3 regions of the Mesorhizobium sp. B2-4-12 genome follow, and region 1 is predicted to be linked to each of the others. Evidence: riboswitches for the same ligand, from Rfam matches in the RefSeq annotation. Region 1 holds a riboswitch; each other region holds the start of a gene.

Evidence for each region. Region 1 has a riboswitch for cobalamin ahead of FJ934_RS00500 (aromatic ring-hydroxylating dioxygenase subunit alpha). Riboswitches for the same ligand answer to the same signal wherever they lie in the genome.
Region 2: another riboswitch for cobalamin. It lies ahead of FJ934_RS15430 (DUF1636 family protein); the one in region 1 lies ahead of FJ934_RS00500 (aromatic ring-hydroxylating dioxygenase subunit alpha).
Region 3: another riboswitch for cobalamin. It lies ahead of FJ934_RS15630 (CbtB-domain containing protein); the one in region 1 lies ahead of FJ934_RS00500 (aromatic ring-hydroxylating dioxygenase subunit alpha).

What each region holds. Positions count from the first base shown of each region.
Region 1 is NZ_VFVC01000001.1:96,117-102,721, forward strand. It holds gene FJ934_RS00490 (hypothetical protein) at 1-440, opposite strand, end outside; gene FJ934_RS00495 (hybrid-cluster NAD(P)-dependent oxidoreductase) at 852-1,952, opposite strand; gene FJ934_RS00500 (aromatic ring-hydroxylating dioxygenase subunit alpha) at 1,973-3,220, opposite strand; cobalamin riboswitch at 3,372-3,573, opposite strand; gene FJ934_RS00505 (DUF680 domain-containing protein) at 4,066-4,263, shown strand; gene FJ934_RS00510 (DUF680 domain-containing protein) at 4,336-4,542, shown strand; gene FJ934_RS00515 (DUF680 domain-containing protein) at 4,604-4,843, shown strand; gene ugpC (sn-glycerol-3-phosphate ABC transporter ATP-binding protein UgpC) at 4,915-6,027, opposite strand; gene FJ934_RS00525 (alpha-glucosidase family protein) at 6,052-6,605, opposite strand, start outside.
Region 2 is NZ_VFVC01000023.1:28,326-34,930, reverse strand. It holds gene FJ934_RS15450 (NADH-quinone oxidoreductase subunit C) at 1-30, opposite strand, end outside; gene FJ934_RS15445 (NADH-quinone oxidoreductase subunit B) at 35-616, opposite strand; gene FJ934_RS15440 (NADH-quinone oxidoreductase subunit A) at 607-972, opposite strand; gene FJ934_RS15435 (winged helix-turn-helix domain-containing protein) at 1,302-2,501, shown strand; cobalamin riboswitch at 2,531-2,736, shown strand; gene FJ934_RS15430 (DUF1636 family protein) at 2,775-3,203, shown strand; gene cobW (cobalamin biosynthesis protein CobW) at 3,206-4,243, shown strand; gene FJ934_RS15420 (cobaltochelatase subunit CobN) at 4,263-6,605, shown strand, end outside.
Region 3 is NZ_VFVC01000023.1:72,901-79,505, forward strand. It holds gene FJ934_RS15610 (MerR family DNA-binding transcriptional regulator) at 1-125, shown strand, start outside; gene FJ934_RS15615 (isoprenylcysteine carboxylmethyltransferase family protein) at 438-914, opposite strand; gene FJ934_RS15620 (DUF1624 domain-containing protein) at 911-1,909, opposite strand; gene FJ934_RS15625 (MFS transporter) at 2,145-3,344, shown strand; cobalamin riboswitch at 3,501-3,699, shown strand; gene FJ934_RS15630 (CbtB-domain containing protein) at 3,735-3,914, shown strand; gene FJ934_RS15635 (CbtA family protein) at 3,930-4,733, shown strand; gene cobU (bifunctional adenosylcobinamide kinase/adenosylcobinamide-phosphate guanylyltransferase) at 4,726-5,241, shown strand; gene cobO (cob(I)yrinic acid a,c-diamide adenosyltransferase) at 5,243-5,851, shown strand; gene cbiB (adenosylcobinamide-phosphate synthase CbiB) at 5,904-6,605, opposite strand, start outside.

The DNA of each region.
Region 1 (6,605 bases):
AAAACATTCCCAGGCATGATGAGAAGCAAAACCGCTAATGCGGGATAGATCCATTGCGTCTTCAGATCGACGAAGATTCGACTTCGCTCGATGACGACAGCCGACAGCGCAATCGAAACGAAGAAGATCAGATAGATGAAGCACTCGATTGCGGATTCCGGCGAGATGCCGAGCCTGTGGGACAGCCATACCGGCCCAATATAGAGGGCCACGGAGAAAGGCGGATTGGTTTCCAGAATGTCGACATAGAGCCTCTGACCATCCAGAACCTTTTCGCAGATAACGATGAGCCAGCTGACGTCGGTATTGTCGCCGGCGGTCCACGGCATAAAAAAAGAGAACACCACTACGGTCGCAACAAGCCATACCGGCGACAAGCTTCCAACCGCGGACGCAAAGCCAGTCGCAGTACTGATGTTTCTTACATTTCCCATGCTCATCGGACCGCCCCAACAAAGATGACTTTTACGCAGAATGACGAAATCATGGACGGGAACACAGCTGTGCCGGCCTCAGTGCCAAGGGTGGCAGTTGATCCGGTTCTGAGGAATACAAGCCAATATGGTCGGAAGCAGAAGCCGATCGTGCGTGCGCGCCCACTGTGTCGAGCAGCGTCGAAATGGGCACGACCGGTGCTCGCGCCGCTCGCCCAGCGGCAGTGCTGACATCGATCACCGGCTGCTCCCGCCACTGGAACTGACACCGAAAGCTAGCCGGGATTGCCTAAAGTGCGGTTAATCGCGCCATTACAGTCTGCGCGGTTCAGCCGGATTTTCGGTGGCACCGCGTCGCAGGCAACCAGGGCCGGCAAGCACCGACTGTTTCCCGGATCGGTTGAGGCCTTGAACCGATTATGCCTCGATTTCCAACGCCGACAGCGGCCTGGAGCAACAGGCCAGGATGAAGCCGTCATCGATCTCGTGATCGAGGATGCCGCCATTGTGGCTCATTTCGACATCGCCGAAGACCTTCTTGACCTTGCAGGTTCCACACAGGCCGAATTCGCAGGCCGCGGGTATCCGCACGCCCGAGGCGCGCGCCGTCTGCAGCACGGTCTGGCCGGCGACACATTCGGCATCGACGTCCGAAAGCGCGAAGCGAATCGCTGTCGCGGCTTCGGCGGGAACAGGGGCGCCGTCCTGTGCGGGCGCTGCGAACGGCGCCGGGATTTCCTCCACCACCGGCGCGGCGAAGCTCTCCTGGTGGTATTTCGTCATGTCGAAGCCGGCGGCTTCCAGCATGCCGCGCACGGCCCGCATGAAAGGATCCGGACCGCAGCAGAAGATCTCGCGTTCGCGAAAATCGGGCGCCAGCAGCGGCAGCCTTATGGCGTCGATACGGCCCATATGGCCGTACCAGCCCTCACGGCTTGAGCGCTCCTCGATCATGAAGCCGAGCGACAGGCCGGGCATATGGCCGCCGAGCAGTTCGAGTTCCTTGCGGAAGATGATCTCTTCGGGTCGGCGCGCGCAGTTGACGAAGCTGACATCGGTCCATGGCGCGCAGTCGTTCAGCCAGCGCAGCATCGACATCATCGGCGTCACGCCCGAGCCTGCCGAGATGAACAGATATTTGGCTGCCGGATGGCTGTGCAGCGAGAAGTCGCCGGCCGGCCCGTAGGCCTTGACGTGTGAGCCAGGCACCAGATGATCGAACATCCAGCGCGTACCAATGCTGCCGGCCTGTGCCTTCACCGTCACCGCGATCGAGAACGGCCTCGATGGCGACGATGACAATGTATAGGTGCGCATCAGCGGCCCGTCATCTGTCGGCAGTTCCAGCGTCACGAACTGGCCCGGCTTGTAGCGGAACCAGGTCTGGTTGTCGGAGCGGAAGGTGAAGGTCTTGACGTCAGGAGACTCGTCGCTGACCCCAATCACTTCCAGCACCTGGAGCCGGTCGTTCCAGGGCGCCATCTGGTCGAGATGGCGGTAAAGGCCAAGATCAGTCATCGCGTTCATCCTTTGGCCTCTCAGGCGACACTGCGGAGCGCTGGTCGACCATCCTCGGCGAGGCGCGGACCAATGAAACGCGCATACCAGTCGACGAACTGGATGACGCCACCCTCATGCAGCTCCGAATACGGGCCTGGTTCGTAGGCCGGCGACAGGATGCCGAAGGCGTTTTCCTCGACGATACGGCGATCCTGATCGTTGGTCTCGGTCCACACATGGGTGAGTTCGGCGAGATCGTAATCGACGCCCTCGACCGCATCCTTGTGCACCAGCCATTTCGTCGTTACCGCCGTTTCCGTGGCACTGATCGGCAGCACGCGGAAGGTAACGGCGTGATCGATCAGGATGTGGTTCCAGGTGGTCGGATAGTGATAGTGCATCAGGGTGCCGATGCGGTCGGCCGAGACGCTGTCGGAGAGGTTCTTCTTCACCGCCCGCTTGCCGCTCATCGTGTAGCTGACCGCGTCGCGCAGCAGCGGCGCGCGGGTGGCGCGATATTGCCCGGCCGGATCGATGCGGAATTTGCTCGGCAGGCCAACGGCCTCGCATTTCGCCCAGTGCGCGATCATCTCAGGATCGCTGTCGGCGCCCTGTACACCGGTCACGGTCGGCGCCTCCGGGAAGGTCTTGCAAAGCTCCGGATGGCTGCCGGCGCAATGATAGCACTCGCGGTTGTTTTCCCAGACCAGCTTCCAGTTGCCCTTCTCGACGATGGTGCTCTGGAAAGCGATCTTTGCTTCGCTCAGCCGGTGCGGCTTGAGATAGGGTTCGATCATCGCCCGCATCGGTGCGAAGTCGGCGGGCTCCCTGGCCAGGCAGATGAAGACGTAGCCGGCCACGCTCTCGCAGGCGACCGGCTTCAGGCCGAACTGGCCTTTGTCGAAACCGTCGGCCATCTGGCGGGCGAACAGCAGGCGGCCGTCGAGCTCGTAGGTCCACTGGTGATACGGGCAGACCAGTTTGGCCGCCAAGCCCTTGTCGGTGTTGCAGACGCGGCTGCCGCGATGGCGGCAGGAGTTGTGGAAGGCATTGATCTTGCCCTGCTGGTCGCGCACCAGCACGACCGGATAGTCGCCGATCTGCACGGTGATGAAGCTTCCCGGCTTCGGCAATTCGCAATCATGGCCGATGAACAGCCAGTCGCGATACCAGATCAGCTCCATGTCGAGCTTGAAGTAGTCCGGGTCGGTGTAGAAGGGCTGTTCCAGCGAAAAGCCCTCTCTGCGGCTGTTCAAGAGCCTCAGCATATCGTTGCGCGCATCCATGTCCTGTCCTCGCATTCATCGCATCGGCCCGTCCAAACGGACGCGCGTCGCTCTAATGACTGAACCGGAGGGGATGAGAGGAAGGACAAGGCTGCATGCCGGCAAGCGCCGGGCATGCGGCATCCGCCTCTTGACCGCCCACCGCGATCAGTCGAGTTCTACGATCTCTGGCTGGTTTCCGGGCTCTGGAGTGTCCTTGCGGACGGTCGCGACACCTTCCCAGGCTTGCGCCCAGTGGTCTCCCGTTGCGACTTGAACTCCACCACCGTCGCGGGGGCAGCGCCGGACTTTGACCGGCTTCCCAATTCTCCGCCCCGTCGTCACGAAGCGGCACCTGAGATGACATGATCTAATCACGACAGCGCTTGCGACATCGGCATGAAAGCGACATTGCATCCATGTGGCGCGACACCCATGCGCAACGATCTGGTCACGAGCAGCGACAGCGAAAATCATCGCGGTGACGGCCGCGCCGGGCGTCGGAATCGGCCCGGAGTGGAAGCAAAAAGGGTTAACGGTTTCGAAAAGTGACTATTAGCAGATTCTAAAATCGAACCGAACGGTTCGTTTCTGTTGACGGTGCGTGCAGGACGGTGTGAACGCCGAGCCTCCGATAGAGTCGGTGATGACGACACCGACTTTAATTAACGCGTTGATATTGCAACGGAAAAATCGCACGTGGAAGATCTTGGTACAATTTCAAGTAGTGGATTCATGGTCCACGTTGAACATCTTCGTGATTGGAAACGGCTAGCTGGCTCTCCCACATCGGGGTCGTCCGAACGACGCGATTTCAATCCCAAGACACGCCGCTAGACGGACGGAAAAATACTGGAGTACCCAAAATGAAAAAGATTGTTCTCACTGCCGCCGCCCTTCTGGCCATTTCCGGCAGCGCCTTCGCTGGTAGCGATCACTATGGTGCGAATGGCCCCGCGGCCACTGCTGCCGACAGCTCTTACACCGCTTCGATCAAGAAGTCGGAACCGGCTGCTCAGACGCCCACCCACGGTGCTGACCGCAACCTCTTCGGCAACAACTAACAGCCGATCTCCAGCAGGCGGCGGGTTTGGCCTGCCGTCCTGGCGACATTCGAAGAATTCAGGAGACTTGAAATGAAGAAGATCGCTCTTGCTGCCGTCGCCGTTCTGGCCATTTCCGGCAGCGCTTTCGCCGGCAGTGACAATTATGGTTCGAATGGCGCTAGCCAGCCGGCCGCCACGTCGACCGACAACTCATACACCGCTTCGATCAAGAAGTCCGAACCGGCGGCTCAGACGCCTACGCACGGTGCCGACCGCAACCTGTTCGGCAACAACTAATATCAACGACAACCGGCGGGCTTGCCCGCCGCTTGGATTCGCGAATACCGGAGTACCCGAAATGAAAAAGATTGTTCTTACCGCCGCCGCTCTTCTGATTGCCGCCGGCAGCGCCTATGCGGCCAACGACAATGTTGGCGGCACCGACATCAACAAGCAGGCGACGACCGCCAATGTCGACACTTCGCATACCGGCTCGATCCGCAATGAAGGATCGCCTGTCTACAAGCTGCTCAATTCCTCGGGTGACGCACAGAAGTCCGCCCCACAGGGCAGCGACCGGAATCTCTTCGGCCGTTAATAGCCGATGTGGAATACAAAAAGAGCCGCGGGCCGATGCCTGCGGCTCTTTTTTATCACCAGAACCCTGTTTCAGGCCGCCTTTGCCTCTACCTCGTGAAGCGCGAAGGAGCGGCCGTCCGCGTCGAAGATATGAAGGTCGCCGGCATCGGCGGTCAGCCGCAGCGTCGAGCCGCGCTTGACCTCGACATTGCCAGGCAGCTTGGTCACCAGGGGCAGGTCGGTCCTGCCGATGTCGACATAGACCAGCTGGACCTCGCCGAGTTGTTCGATATAGTCGACCGTCCCTTCGAACAGATAGTCCGTGCCGCTGGCGATCGCGAGATCTTCCGGGCGCACGCCGAAGCTTACCGCCGCGCCCTTCGCCGAAGCCGGTGTCGCGATCGGCACCGTCGCCTTGCGTCCGCCGACATGACTGATCACGGTCGGGCTGCCGGTCCTGTCGACGGTCGCCGGCAGGATGTTCATGGCCGGCGAGCCGATGAACTGGGCGACGAACAGATTGCCGGGCCTCTTGTAGAGTTCCATCGGTGTTCCGACCTGCTCGATATGGCCCTCCTTCAGCACCACGATACGGTCGGCCAGCGTCATCGCCTCGACCTGGTCGTGGGTGACGTAGATCATGGTCGTGTTGGGCATCGATTCCTTGAGCTTGGCGATCTCGATACGCGTGGCGACACGCAGCGCGGCGTCAAGGTTCGACAGCGGCTCATCGAACAGGAACACTTTCGGATTGCGCACGATGGCGCGGCCGATGGCGACGCGCTGACGCTGACCGCCCGACATCGCCTTGGGCAGACGGTCGAGATACTTGGTCAGCTGCAGGATTTCCGCCGCCTGGCGCACGCGCTTGTCGATCTCGGCCTTGCTTTCCTTGCCGATCTTCATCGAGAAGGCCATGTTGTCGTAGACGGTCATGTGCGGATAGAGGGCGTAGGACTGGAACACCATGGCGATGCCCCGCTTCGACGGCGGCACGTCGTTGACAACCTCGCCGTCGATCCTGAGTTCGCCTGAGGTGATCTCCTCGAGCCCGGCGATGGACCGCAGCAAGGTCGACTTGCCGCAGCCCGACGGGCCGACGAAGACGATGAACTCGCCCGATTTGATGTCGAGGTCGATGCCGTGGAGAATGTTGAGATTGCCGTAGGACTTCTTCACTTGTCGCAGCGTGACATCGGCCATGATTTTCTCCCGGTGATTTGAAATTCAGTCTATGCGCCCGAACCAGGCGCCGTAGCCGCCGAGGCGGACGGTGCCTGTGTCTGCCTTCTCCGAAAATCCGTGTCCCGGCAAAGGTTGCAGCGATCGGTCGCCAAGGTCAACCTCGGCCGGCTTGGCGCCCAGATTGAAGACACAGACGATCTGCTCATTGCCTGCCCGGCGCGTGAAGGCGACGGTGTCGCCCTGGCTTTCGATGAAATTGATATCGCCCTTGGCCAGCGCCGGATGGGCGCGGCGGAAGGCGAGAAAGCGCCGGTAGTGCTCGAGCAGTGACGTCTCGTCACCCTGCTGTACATTGACCGCCTGCGACAGATGCTTGGCCGGCACCGGCAACCATGGCTTTGCCTGGGAGAAGCCGCCATTCTTGGCGCTGCCGTCCCACACCATGGGCGTGCGGCAGCCATCCCGGCCCTTGAATTCCGGCCAGAAGCGGATGCCATAGGGATCCTGCAGGTCCTCGAAGCGCAGGTCGGCCTCGCCGAGCCCGAGTTCTTCGCCCTGATAGATGCAGACCGAGCCGCGCAGCGACATCAGCAATG
Region 2 (6,605 bases), on a different contig from region 1:
GCTCGACAGTTCGCTCAGTGATGCGGCCATGGATTTACCGTTCGATCGTGCCGGTGCGGCGGATTTTCTTCTGCAGGAGAAGAATGCCGTAGAGCAGTGCTTCGGCGCTCGGCGGGCAGCCGGGCACATAGATGTCGACCGGCACGACGCGGTCGCAGCCGCGCACCACCGAGTAGGAATAGTGGTAATAGCCGCCGCCATTGGCGCAGGAGCCCATCGAGATGACGTAGCGCGGCTCCGGCATCTGGTCGTAGACCTTGCGCAGTGCCGGCGCCATCTTGTTGGTCAGCGTGCCGGCGACGATCATGATGTCGGACTGGCGCGGAGACGCACGCGGCGCCACGCCGAACCGCTCCGAGTCATAGCGCGGCATCGAGGTGTGGATCATCTCGACCGCGCAGCAGGCGAGGCCGAAGGTCATGAACATCAGCGAGCCGCTGCGCGCCCAGGTGATCAGCGCCTCTGTCGAGGTGACAAGAAATCCCTTGTCGGCGAGCTCATTGTTGATTTCGAGGAAAAAGGGATCGTCCTCCCCCACCGGCCTGCCGGTGTTGGGATCGATAATGCCCTTGGGCTTCGGCGCGACGCGGGTGCCTGAACTGTCGTTCAATCCCATTCCAGCGCTCCTTTTTTCCATTCATAGGCAAAGCCGATGGTCAGCACTGCCAAAAACACCATCATCGACCAGAAGCCGAGCATGCCGATCTTCGAGAAGGACACCGCCCAGGGAAACAGGAAGGCCACTTCCAGGTCGAAGATGATGAACAGGATCGACACCAGGTAGAAACGGATGTCGAATTTCATGCGGGCGTCGTCGAACGAGTTGAAACCGCACTCGTAGGCGGAAAGCTTTTCAGGATCGGGGTTGCGGTAGGCCACCAGAAACGGCGCCGCGATAAGCGCGATGCCGACGACCGCCGCCACTGCGATAAACAGGACGATGGGCAGGTACGAACTGAGAAGTGCGTTCATGCAGCGGCTTTCCGTTGGCGCCAATCCACTTTTGTTACAGCACCGGACCTTAATGCGGAAGCGTGACAGTTTAACCGCTGAACCGTTTTAAGGGGCCTATGCTGCAACGCGGCGAGGGTTAGCGCAGCACTTCCAGCGAAGCAAGTCAAACCTTGTTCAAAACGCGGGGCTGGACGGCATAACGGAAGAAACTGGTCCGATGCGCTCCTGTTTGATTTCCTTCACTTTCTACTCCACTTTTATCTCCTGACATATCTACCGCCATTTGCCTGCTAGCATGCCGGAATCACCGGCTAAAATCCGCAAATCGATCAGGGCAAGGGCTCCCGATGAAGGAAAAAATCTCGCTCGCCATGGCCCGGCGCGTCGCGCTCGCCGCCCAGGGATTTCTCGATCCCCGCCCAAATGGTACGCCGGACCGCCGCCACTTCGCCCGCGTTCTCTCCCGCACCGGCCTGCTGCAGATCGATTCCGTCAGCGCGGTGGTGCGCGCGCACTATATGCCGCTCTATTCGCGGCTTGGCCCCTACCCGCTCGCGCTCCTCGACAATGCCGCCGTGACGCGCAAGCGCACGGTGTTCGAATATTGGGCGCATGAAGCCTCGTTCCTGCCAGTCGAGACATACCCGTTGATGCGCTGGCGCATGCAGCGCGCCGAGCAAGGCGACGAAATGTATCTGGGCCTCGCCAAATGGGGCCGCGAGCACGCCGCCTACATCGAAGAGATCTATCGGGAAGTCGCCGATCGCGGCCCGATCGCCGCCTCGGCGCTTGAGGGCCAGAAAGGTTCGGGCGGCTGGTGGGGCTGGAGCCACGCCAAGCACGCCTTCGAATGGTTGTTCTGGGCCGGCCGCATCACCACCGCGCACCGCCGCGGCTTCGAGCGCTTCTATGACCTGCCGGAGCGCGTGCTGCCGCAAGCGATCCTCGATCTGCCGGTGCCCGCTGCCGAGGACGCGCATCGCGAATTGCTGCGCATTTCCGCCCGCGCCCACGGCGTGGCTACAGCCGGCGACCTGCGCGACTATTTCCGTCTGTCGCCCGCAGACATAAAGGGCCGGCTGGAGGAACTGGTCGAATTGGGCGAGTTACTGCCGGTGCGTGTCGAGGGCTGGAACAAGCCGGCTTACCTCCATAGAGATGCCCGTCTCCCGCGCAAGATCGAAGCGCGCGCCCTGCTGGCACCGTTCGATCCGGTCGTCTTCGAGCGCTCGCGCACCGAGCGGCTGTTCGATTTCCACTACCGCATCGAGCTCTACACTCCGGCCGAAAAACGCCAGTACGGCTATTACGTCCTGCCCTTCCTGCTTGGCGACAGGATCGTCGCTCGCGTCGACCTTCGGGCCGACCGGCCGGCAAGCGTGCTGCGCGTGCCTGCGGCCTATGCCGAGCCCGGAGCGCCGCCTGAAACCGCCGCCCAGCTCTTCGAGGAATTGAAGCAGATGCAGGTCTGGCTTGGCCTTGAACGTATCGACGTGACGCCCGCCGGAGATCTAGGCCCGGCGCTGGTCGACATCGCCATGTCGTAGCCGCGCGTTGACACAGCTGCCTGTAAAAGCCTAAATCCGCTCCAGACGGTCCCCTGCCCGCAACGGCTGGGGCTAAGAGGGAATGCGGTGCGGGATTTCGGTCTCAAATCCGCGGCTGTCCCCGCAACTGTAAGCGAAGAGCCAAGGCCGAAAGCCACTGGGAATTCCCGGGAAGGCGGCTAACCAAGGCGACGACTCGCGAGCCAGGAGACCTGCCGTCTGCGACAGAAGAATCCGATCGCCCGGCGGGTTTCCGGGCAAGGAGCCCGGTTTTTGGACCACAACGGCAGTTTTTCGGCTAGTGCAGCGGATATATCGTCCGCCGATGGCGACGCCTTGTCCGGCGTCACCGTTATCGTCTGCGCGTCCTGCCGCGACGAAACCGGCTCCGACGCCCATCCCCGCGCCGGCGAACTCCTGGCACAGGACACAGGCCGCGCCGCGGCATCCGAGCACGTCCGCGTCCGCACGGTCGAATGCCTCGGCAACTGCAAACGCCGGCTCAGCGCCGCAATCCTGCGCGACGGCTGCTGGAGTTATGTGTTCGGCGACCTGACCACGGGCAGCGGCGCCGACCTCGTTACCGGCGCCAAACTCTTCGCCACCTCGAGCGACGGCCTTATCCCTTGGCGCGGCCGCCCCGATTCCCTGAAGCGCGGCCTCGTTGCCCGCATCCCTCCCCTCGACCTGCTGAAAGACTGACCATGACCACTTCCGTCTCCCGTGTTCCCTGCACTGTCGTCACCGGCTTCCTCGGCGCCGGCAAGACGACGCTGGTCCGCCATCTCCTCGAAAACGCCGGCGGCAAGCGCATCGCGATCATCGTCAATGAGTTCGGCGACATCGGCATCGACGGCGAGATCCTGAAAGGTTGCGGCATCGACACCTGCCCGGAGGAAAACATCGTCGAACTGGCCAATGGCTGCATCTGCTGCACCGTGGCGGCCGATTTCGTGCCGGCGCTCGACCGGATCCTGTCGCTGACGCCGAAAGTTGACCATATCCTGATCGAAACCTCGGGCCTTGCTTTGCCCAAGCCGCTGGTCCAGGCCTTCCAGTGGCCGACGGTGAAGAGCCGCGTGACCGTCGATGGCGTGATCGCCGTGGTCGACGGCCCCGCACTGGCCGAAGGCCGAGTCGCCAACGACATGGACGCCCTGCAGGCGCAGCGCGCCGGGGATGACAGCCTCGACCATGATGACCCGGTCGAGGAGGTGTTCGAGGATCAGATCGCCTGCGCCGACCTGATCATCCTGTCGAAGAGCGACCTGATGGACGCCGCCGGCTCAGCCCGCGCCAATGCCATCGTCAACGAACACTCCGCCCGTGCCGTCAAGATCGTGCCGACGTCCCACGGCAAGGTCGATCCCTCCGTACTGCTCGGGCTCGGCCTCGCCGTCGAGGACGACATCGAGAACCGCAAATCCCATCACGACGGCGCATTCGACCACGAGCATGACGACTTCGACACTTTCATTGTCGACATCCCCTCGATCGCCAATCCGGACGAGCTGGCAAAACGCGTCGCCGACGCCGCCGAACAGGAAAACGTGCTGCGGGTGAAAGGTTTCGTCGAGGTCGGCGGCAAGCCGATGCGGCTTTTGCTGCAGGCCGTCGGCCCGCGCGTCAACCATTACTACGACCGCGCCTGGACCGCCGAGGACGACCGCCGCTCGCGCCTTGTCGTCATCGGCCTCAAGGGGCTGAACCGCCCTGCGATCGAGCGTATACTCGCCGGCTGATTTTCGGGCACGGGCCGCGATGCACATCCTCACCACGACATCCGCCTCGCTCGACGATCTCGCCGAGCCGGTCGATCTGCGGCAGACGCCGGCGGATATCGTGACCCTGTCCTTCACCGACAGCGACCTCGCCGGACTGGCGGCCGCGTGGAAGGCGGATGCCGGCCGCCTGCCCTCGATGCGGCTGGCGGCGCTGCGTGACCTGCGCCACCCGATGTCCGTCGACCTCTGGATCGACAGCGTCGCCCGCCACGCCAGGGTTATTCTCGTCCGCATCCTCGGCGGCTACGACTGGTGGCGCTATGGCTGCGACCAGCTTGCCGCGACCGCCCGGGAACGCGGCATAAAACTGGCGCTGCTGCCCGGTGAAAGCCACGACGAGGATCTCAGGCTGATCGAAGCCTCGACGCTGCCGCGCGCGGAACTGGATGCGCTGCTCGGCTATTTCCGCGAGGGCGGCCCGGCGAATATGAGCGCGCTGGTGCAGAGGCTGGCAGGGCTGCTGGGGAAGGATGAAGCAGCAGTTGCGCCGGTAACTGTGCCCAAAGCGGGCTACTACGAGCCAGGACGTGGCGTCGTCGAGTGCGGCGTCCCCCTCCCCCTCGACGGGAGGGTCCGGCCGCAGGCCGGGGGTGGGGTCGCCGGGGAAGTGCGCCGACTTCAAGAAACGCCGTATCCAGTCGCCCCGACCCCACCCGGCCCTGCGGGCCACCCTCCCCTCGAGGGGGAGGGAAAGGTCGTGCCCATCCTGTTCTACCGCTCGATGCTGCTCGCCGCCGATGTCGCGCCTATCGACGCGCTCGTTGAGGCACTGGGACAGCGCGGCATCACCCCCGTGCCGATCTTTGTCTCCAGCCTCAAGGACCCGGCATCCCTCGCCTTTGTCGAAACCGCCATCGCTACGCTGAAGCCGGCCGCCATCATCACCGCGACCGCTTTCGCGTCCGGCGCGGAGCCCGGCGTCGAGACCCTGTTCGATCGCGCCGGCGTCCCCGTCTTCCAGGTCATCGTCGCCACCACCCGCCGCGACGTTTGGGAAAACAACCAGCGCGGCCTGGCGCCCGCCGACCTCGCCATGCATGTCGTCCTGCCCGAGCTCGACGGCCGCATCCTCGCCGGCGCCATTTCCTTCAAGGGCGAAAGCGATGTCGATCCCGCACTTGGCCACCGCGCCTTCGCCAACCGGCCGGAACCGGATCGGGTAGCGCAGGTGGCGGACCGCATCGCGGCCTTTATTCGCCTGCAGCAGACATCTCGCGCCCACCGCAAGCTCGCCATCCTGATTCCGGATTACCCGAGCGCCCCCGGCCGCACCGGCTATGCCGTCGGCCTCGACGTACCGTCGAGCGTGCTGGCCATGCTGCATGACCTCAGCGAAGAGGGCTATGCCGTCGACGGGATTCCGCGAACGCCGCGGGAACTGCTGGACTTGCTGGAGTGCGGCGAAGAAGGATTGGGGCTGGAGGACTATCTCGGTCTTTCTACAGAGTTACCGACTGCTGCAATTGCCGCAGTCGAAGCAGCTTGGGGTAAGACCCAAGGCGAGACAGGTTTGCGCGAGGCGCCCCCCTCTGTCCTGCCGGACATCTCCCCCTCAAGGGGGGAGATTGCGCTGTCATTGCCGGTTTCGCCAATCTCCAATGTTGCCGGAGTAGGCGGAGCGTCGAAACTGCCAATCTCCCCCCTTGAGGGGGAGATGTCCGGCAGGACAGAGGGGGGTGTTCAAGCGCCGGCCTCAGCGAAATTCCCCTTCCGCGCCGCGACCTTCGGCAACGTCACCGTCGCGCTCGCACCGGATCGCGGCCGCTCCGCCGACCGCCGAGCCGACTACCACGACCCGACGCTCCCCCCGCGGCATGCCCTGATCGCCTTCGGTCTGTGGCTCCGCAAATCGATCGGCGTCCACGCCCTCATCCATGTCGGTGCCCACGGCACGCTGGAATGGCTGCCGGGCAAGACGGTCGCGCTGTCGCAAAACTGCTTCCCCGAGATCGTCGCCGGACCGCTGCCCGTCATCTATCCCTTCATCGTCTCCAATCCCGGCGAGGCGGCACAAGCCAAGCGGCGCATCGCCGCCGTCACCCTTGGCCATCTGCCGCCGCCGCTGACCGGCGCCGGCCTGGACGAAGACCAGCACCGGCTCGAACGCCTGGTCGACGAATATGCCCAGGCCGACGGCCTTGACCGCCGCCGCCGCGACCGTCTGGCCAGGCTGATCGTCGAAACCGCGCAAAAGACCGGCCTCGCCTCCGAAGCCGGTGTCGCCAAGACCGATGCGCCCGACGAGGCGTTGCGCCGTATCGATGCCTGGCTATGCGATCTCAAGGATTTCGCTATCAAGGACGGGCTCCATATCTATGGC
Region 3 (6,605 bases), on a different contig from region 1:
GCATCGAGGAAAAGCGCGAGGACCTCCGGCAAAAGCGCCGCGACCTCGAGGAGACGCTGGCCGAACTCGACCAGGCCGAGGAATCCTGCGTCGAGCGGCTGGTGGAGCTGGGCGTGAATACGTGAACAGACCCATCACAGCTACCTTGGCGATTCGCCGAGGCGTTCCAAATTTCGTCATCCTTGGGCGTAGCGACGGGAAGCGGAGTGAAGACCCAAGGATCCATGCCGTTACCTTGACCGTAGAGTGCCACGGGGCAGAATTCTGAACCGTTGCAACGCCTTAACGTCACGGCATGGATCCTAGGGTCTGCGCGCGTCGCTTCGCTCCTTGCTCCGCCCTAGGATGACGAAGTGAGGGCGGTCTTCGGCCAATCGGAATGCGATCCGCTTGCGCTGCTCCAGCAGCCTGTCATTACAGAGCCAGGCGACGCTGCCTCAAATCCAGCGTCGCACCCGTTTGGCGTAGTCGCGGTATTTCTTGCCGAACTTCGCCGCCAGGATCTTTTCCTCGCCCTCGATCGCAACCTTCTGCGTAACAAACGCGGCGATGAAGGCAAACAGGAAGAACCAGGCTATCCCCGACACGAAGGCGACGCCGATCAGCATCAGGGTGAGTGCCAGGTAGATCGGGTTGCGGGTGATGCCGAACGGACCCGAGGTGACGAGATGGTCCGGCAGGGCGGTGGGGCTGAGTGTGGTCTTGGCCCGCATCATGGCGCGGATAGCGGTGACCCAGAGCGCCGCGGCGCCGAACAGCGCCACCCAGCCGGCCGCGAACAGGATGTCGCCCAGAAGATCGTCGATCCAGGGCAAGGGGTAGAGCATGCCGAGGATGACGCTGATAGCGATGGCCGCGGCGTAGATCACCGGTGGCCAAGGTATCACTCCGGGCTTCGGCTGGCTGTCGGTCATTGCGTTCCTCCCTCCGTCATCTTGTCCTCGGTCTTGGCGGTGCACATGCCGGCAAGATCGGACAGATGGGCTCTCCAATCGGCAGTCTGGTCGTTGTTGTAGAGCCGATCAAGAGAGGCCTCGCCTTCGAGCGTATCGAGCATGCAGCCGCAATAGCTCGAACAGAAGGTTGCATCACGCGTCTGCTCGCACGAGCGCTGGCAGGTTTTCAGGAAATGGACCTGCGGGGTTTCGACCTGGGCCGGCATGACTTGCGAAAACAGCCAGACACAGCCGATCAGCAGCGGCTGGTGGATCAGGTAGAAGGCGAGGCTGTGGCGGCCGATGAAGACCAGCGGACTGGCCCAGCGGCCGGGCACCAGGCTCGCCAGGCGCGCTCGCATGCCGGAGGCGGAGGCGAGTTTCGTCACCCCGATGCCGATCAGCACCGCGCCGAACCATGGAAACAGCGGAACGTAGTCGTTGGAACGCGGATTAATTGCCGACAGGCCGATCCACCACAGCCAGGGATGGTCCAGGGCCTCGAAGCGCAGGTAGACGGGCGCCGCAACGACGAGCGCGGCAACGACGAGCGTCAGCAGCGCGGGCAGCCGCAGGAAGGCAAGCCCAAGCAGGCTGGCAAGCGCGATCTCGTGCAGGATGCCGAAGAAGATAAAGCCATCGGGCGTGGCGATGCGTGTGACGACCGAAATGGCTATCGCCGCGCCCGCGATCATGGCGAACCGCTTCCAGAAGCCGTTCCAGCGGATCTGCTTGCCATGTGCGAGGTAGAGGCTGACGCCGACCAGGAACAGAAAGGTCGAGGCGATGCAGCGCGCGTAGATCTTCCACCAGCCGAAGGCGGTAAGGCCCGGATCGGTGTAGCCGAAGAACTCCAGGTCCCAGGTGAAGTGGTAGCTCGCCATGGCCAGCAGCGCGATGCCGCGAACGACGTCGATGACGGCGATGCGCTTCGATGACTCCGGAACGGGTGCGGTCGGCGTATGGATGGTCATGGTCTCGCGATCTGATTCAGCCCCGCCCGAGGACTATCACGGTTCAACCAGACAGAAGAAGGCCGGGACCGTCGGCATAGCGCCGCGCCGCGCCGGCCGTTTCGGATCACGCTTTAGGCCAGCGCCGGAAAGCCTTTGACCAGCTTCGTTTTTCACCGCACGCGCGTCGGTTTCCTCTTATTGGCACCGAAATCGCCAAGGCAGATTTGGCCGGTGATTCTGCTTTGGGGAAGCAATGTCCATCCATGTGCGCCATCCGATCTGGCTCCCGGCCCTCAAGGCCGCGGATGCGCGCACCTTCGCTTCGCTCTATGCGGTCGAGTCCTTCGCCCGCGCCACGGTGTCGAGCGTCATCCCGATCCAGGCCTACGAGATCCTGCACAATGAGCAGATCGTCTCGATCCTCTACACGATCGTTGCGCTGCTCGGCCTGTCGGTGACCTTGTTCATGCCGATGCTGATCCGCCGCTTTGCGCGGCGCTGGGTCTACACCGCCGGCGCCTGCCTGCTCGCCATCGGATCGCTGTTCTTCGTCACCCACACGCTTGCCGGACAACTGGCCGGCATGCTGTGCCGCGTCATGGGCGCCAGCGCGTTGTCGATCACACTCAATCTCTACATCATGGACCACATTCGCAAGACCGACTTCATGCAGGCCGAATCGCTGCGCATGGCGTGGTCGATGTTCGCCTGGACCGGTGGGCCGACACTCGGCATCTTTCTTTACGCGCATTTCGGCATCTATGCCGCGCATGGCGCGGTGGCGGTGTTCGCCGCGATCTTGCTGGCCCTGTTCTGGTTCTATCGGCTCAGCGACAACCAATCGATCCAACCGGGCAAGACGCGTCCGGTCAATCCGCTCGCCAATATCGGCCGCTTCGTCGCGCAGCCGAGACTGAGGCTCGCCTGGCTGATCGCCTTCGGCCGCTCCTGCTTCTGGACGACGTTCTTCGTCTATGGACCGCTGTTCATGGTGATTACCGGCGAGGGCGAACTGGCCGGTGGCTTGCTGGTCTCGGCCGGCAACGCGCTTCTGTTCATGGCCATCTTCTGGGGCAAGGCCGGAAAGCGCTTTGGCGGCCGCAAGACCATGACCTTTGCCTATTTCGCCATGTCGGCCACACTTCTGGCGGCAGGTGCGATCGGCGAGAGCGCGCCGCTGCTCACCGGCGCCTTCCTGCTTTGCGGCGCCTTCTTCACCATTGCGCTCGATGCGCTGGGTTCGACCGCTTTCATGCGCTCGGTGCGCTCCTATGAGCGCGCGCAGATGGCCGCGGTCTATCGCACCTATCTTGATTTTTCCGAGTTGACCCCGCCGCTGGTCTATTCCGTCGTGCTGGCGTTCTTCGGGCTGGGCTCGGTATTCGTCACGCTCGGCCTGCTGGCGGCGTTTTGCGGCTTCATGACCTGGCGCTATCTGCCGAAGTCGCTTTAGCCGGCCTTTATAATTCTACTCCGGCGGACATCTGTCGCGATTTTGGGCTTCCGGGTACCAATAGGCCAAATGCGGCACAAGCAAACTGATCTCGACATGGCGCATTCGCAATGGTCGCCGGCGGAATTTGGTTTGCCGGGCGCGTCGATTCTGCCTATAGTCCAGACTGTCGTCGGTTCCGTTTTGGAGCCAAGAGGGAATACGGTGCGGGCTGAGTTGTTGCCCAATGCCGTGGCTGCCCCCGCAACTGTATGCGGTAGTCCTCTCCATAAGCCACTGAAGATTTTTCTTCGGGAAGGTGGAGAAGGGCGCTGATCCGCGAGCCAGGAGACCTGCCGGCGACAGGAAACTGACTTCAATGCCCTCGGGTGGAGGGTGAAAGGACAAGATATGAATACCGCTTCCGTCTCCCTCGGCGCCTCCGTCTCCTCGCAGTCGCGCCTCATGCAGCTTGCGCTTGCCGCGCTGCTCGGCATTTTCGTCGTTGGCTTTGTCGGCTTTTCGCATATCGATGCGGTCCACAATGCCGCCCACGATTATCGCCATTCGATGGCGTTTCCCTGCCACTGACGAGGATCTGACATCATGAACCTGTTTCGCAACGTCGTGTTCATCGCGGCGATCGCAGGGCTCGTGGCCGGCGTCGTTCTCGCCTGCATGCAGGCCTATGCCACCGTGCCGCTGATCCTCAAGGCTGAAGTCTATGAGCAGGCCGGCGGCGGCCACCATCACGACCACACCGCACCGGCAGCAGCAGACACCAACGCCATGAGCACTGCCGCGCCGGCAGGATACGCCATGAGCCCTGTCGCGCCGGCACCGGCTGAAGCAGCTGCCCCGGCGTCGGAAGACGAAGGCTGGGCTCCGGCCGACGGTTTCGAGCGTTTTGGCTTCAGCGTGCTTGCCAATATCGTCACTGGCATCGGCTTCGCGCTGGTCCTGGTGGCGGTCTCGGAATTCGCTGGCGGCATCGGCAATTGGCGTCAGGGCGTGTTCTGGGGCCTGGCCGGCTTTGCCATATTCACACTGGCGCCCGGCCTCGGCCTGCCGCCGGAATTGCCGGCCATGCCGTCGGCGGATCTCACGCAGCGCCAGATCTGGTGGGTGGCGACCGTGGTCGCGACCGCCGTGGGGCTAGGCCTGATCGCATTCCGCAAATCGCTGCCGCTTGCGATCCTTGCCGTCCTGCTGATTATCGCCCCGCATGTCATCGGCGCGCCGCAGCCCGACAGTTTCGAGACGCCGATCCCGGAGGGTCTGCATCATCAGTTCGTGGTGGCGGTGACGCTGACCAATCTGGTGTTCTGGCTGGTGCTCGGCGCCGCCGTCGGCGTGGTGCGCGGACGCTTCACCGGCACCGCCACCAGCCTGCGCGACAGCTTTGCCTGATCGCAGCAAGCTGACCTTCATCATCGGTGGTGCGCGCTCCGGCAAGAGCGCGCACGCCGAAATCCTGGTGACGGCTTTGCCCTCGCCATGGATCTATATCGCCACAGCCGAAGCCTATGACGACGAGATGCGTGAGCGCATCGCGCTGCACCGTTCGCGGCGCGTCGACGGCTGGACGACCATCGACGCGCCACTCGACCTTGCCGGTGCGCTCGAGGCTTTGCCCGACAACCAGCCGGTGCTCGTCGACTGTCTGACGCTATGGCTGACCAATCACATGCTGGCCGAACACGATATCGCAACCGAGTGCCGTCGGTTGGCGGACGTGTTGTCACGGCCGCGCGGCCCGTGGTTCGTGGTGTCCAATGAAGTCGGGCAAGGCATCGTGCCGGACAATGCACTGGCGCGCCGGTTCCGCGATGACGCGGGACGGCTCAACCAGCAGGTCGCGGCGGTCGCCGATACGGTGCTGCTGATGGTGGCGGGGCTGCCGCTCAAGGTGAAATGACATGACGGAAGACAAGGATGCGGAGCGCCATCGCGCCAAGATGGCCAAGCGCAAGGCGGTGCAGGATGCCGAGGTGGCGAGCAAAACGGCCGAGAAGGGGCTGCTGATCGTCAATACAGGCCCGGGCAAAGGCAAGACGACAGCCGCTTTCGGTCTGGCGCTGCGCATGCTCGGCTATGGCAAGCGGGTCGGCGTCGTCCAGTTCATCAAGGGCAAATGGCACACCGGTGAGAAGGATGCCTTCGCTGCTTTCGGCGACCGTGTCGTCTGGCACGCGATGGGCGAGGGCTTCACCTGGGAGACGCAGGACCTGAAGCGCGACATCTCGGCCGCAGAGGCCGCCTGGGCCAAGGCTCTGGAGTTGATCGCCGATCCTTCGATCAGCCTTGTCGTGCTCGACGAGCTCAACATCGCGCTGCGCTATGATTATCTCGATCTCGACAAGGTTGTCGCTGCGCTGAAGGCGCGGCGCGAGGGACTGCACATTGTCGTCACCGGACGCAACGCCAAGCCGGCGCTGGTCGAGGCGGCGGATCTGGTCACCGAGATGGGAGTCACCAAGCACCACTTTTCGGCAGGCGTGAAGGCGCAGCAAGGCATCGAGTTCTGAGAGTTTTGCGGGCTGTGTGCGAGGCGTTCGGTAAATAGCCTCGCTGATTCCGTCACGCCACGATGGCAATCACGGAGACCACCCCGAACAGCGCAATCAGCAGATAGTCGGCAACGCGGTAGAGTTTCAGCGCCCGCCTGATGTCGCCGCTGTCGGCTTCGCGACTGCCGCCTTCGCCCATGAAGACATCGTCGACCACCACGCCGCCATAGCTGCGCGGTCCGGCGAGCGCGAGGCCAAGCGCTCCGGCCATGGCCGCTTCCGGCCAGCCGGCGTTGGGCGAACGGTGCTTTTTGGCATCGCGCCACACCGCAGTCCAGGCGTTGCGGGGATCGGCTTCCTTGACCAGGAAAGCAGCCAGCACGATTAGCAGAGCCGTCAGCCGCGACGCCGGCAGATTGATCCAATCGTCGAAGCGCGCCGCCGCCCAGCCGAACGCCTCGTGGCGCGGGGTGCGGTGGCCGATCATCGAATCGGCGGTGTTGGCCGCCTTGTAGGCAGCACCCCCTGCTAGCCCGCCGACGCCTGTCCAGAAGGCGGGGGCGACGATGCCGTCGGAAAAATTCTCGGCCAGGCTTTCGATCGCCGCGCGGCAGACGCCGGCCCTGTCGAGCGTCTCCGGGTCACGACCGACGATTCGCGAGACGGCGACACGGCCCATGGCGAGGCCACCCGAGTCGAGCGAGTCCGCCACGGCCTCGACATGCTCATACAGGCTCTTCTGCGACAGGAAAGACGTCGCCAGAAGGGCGGC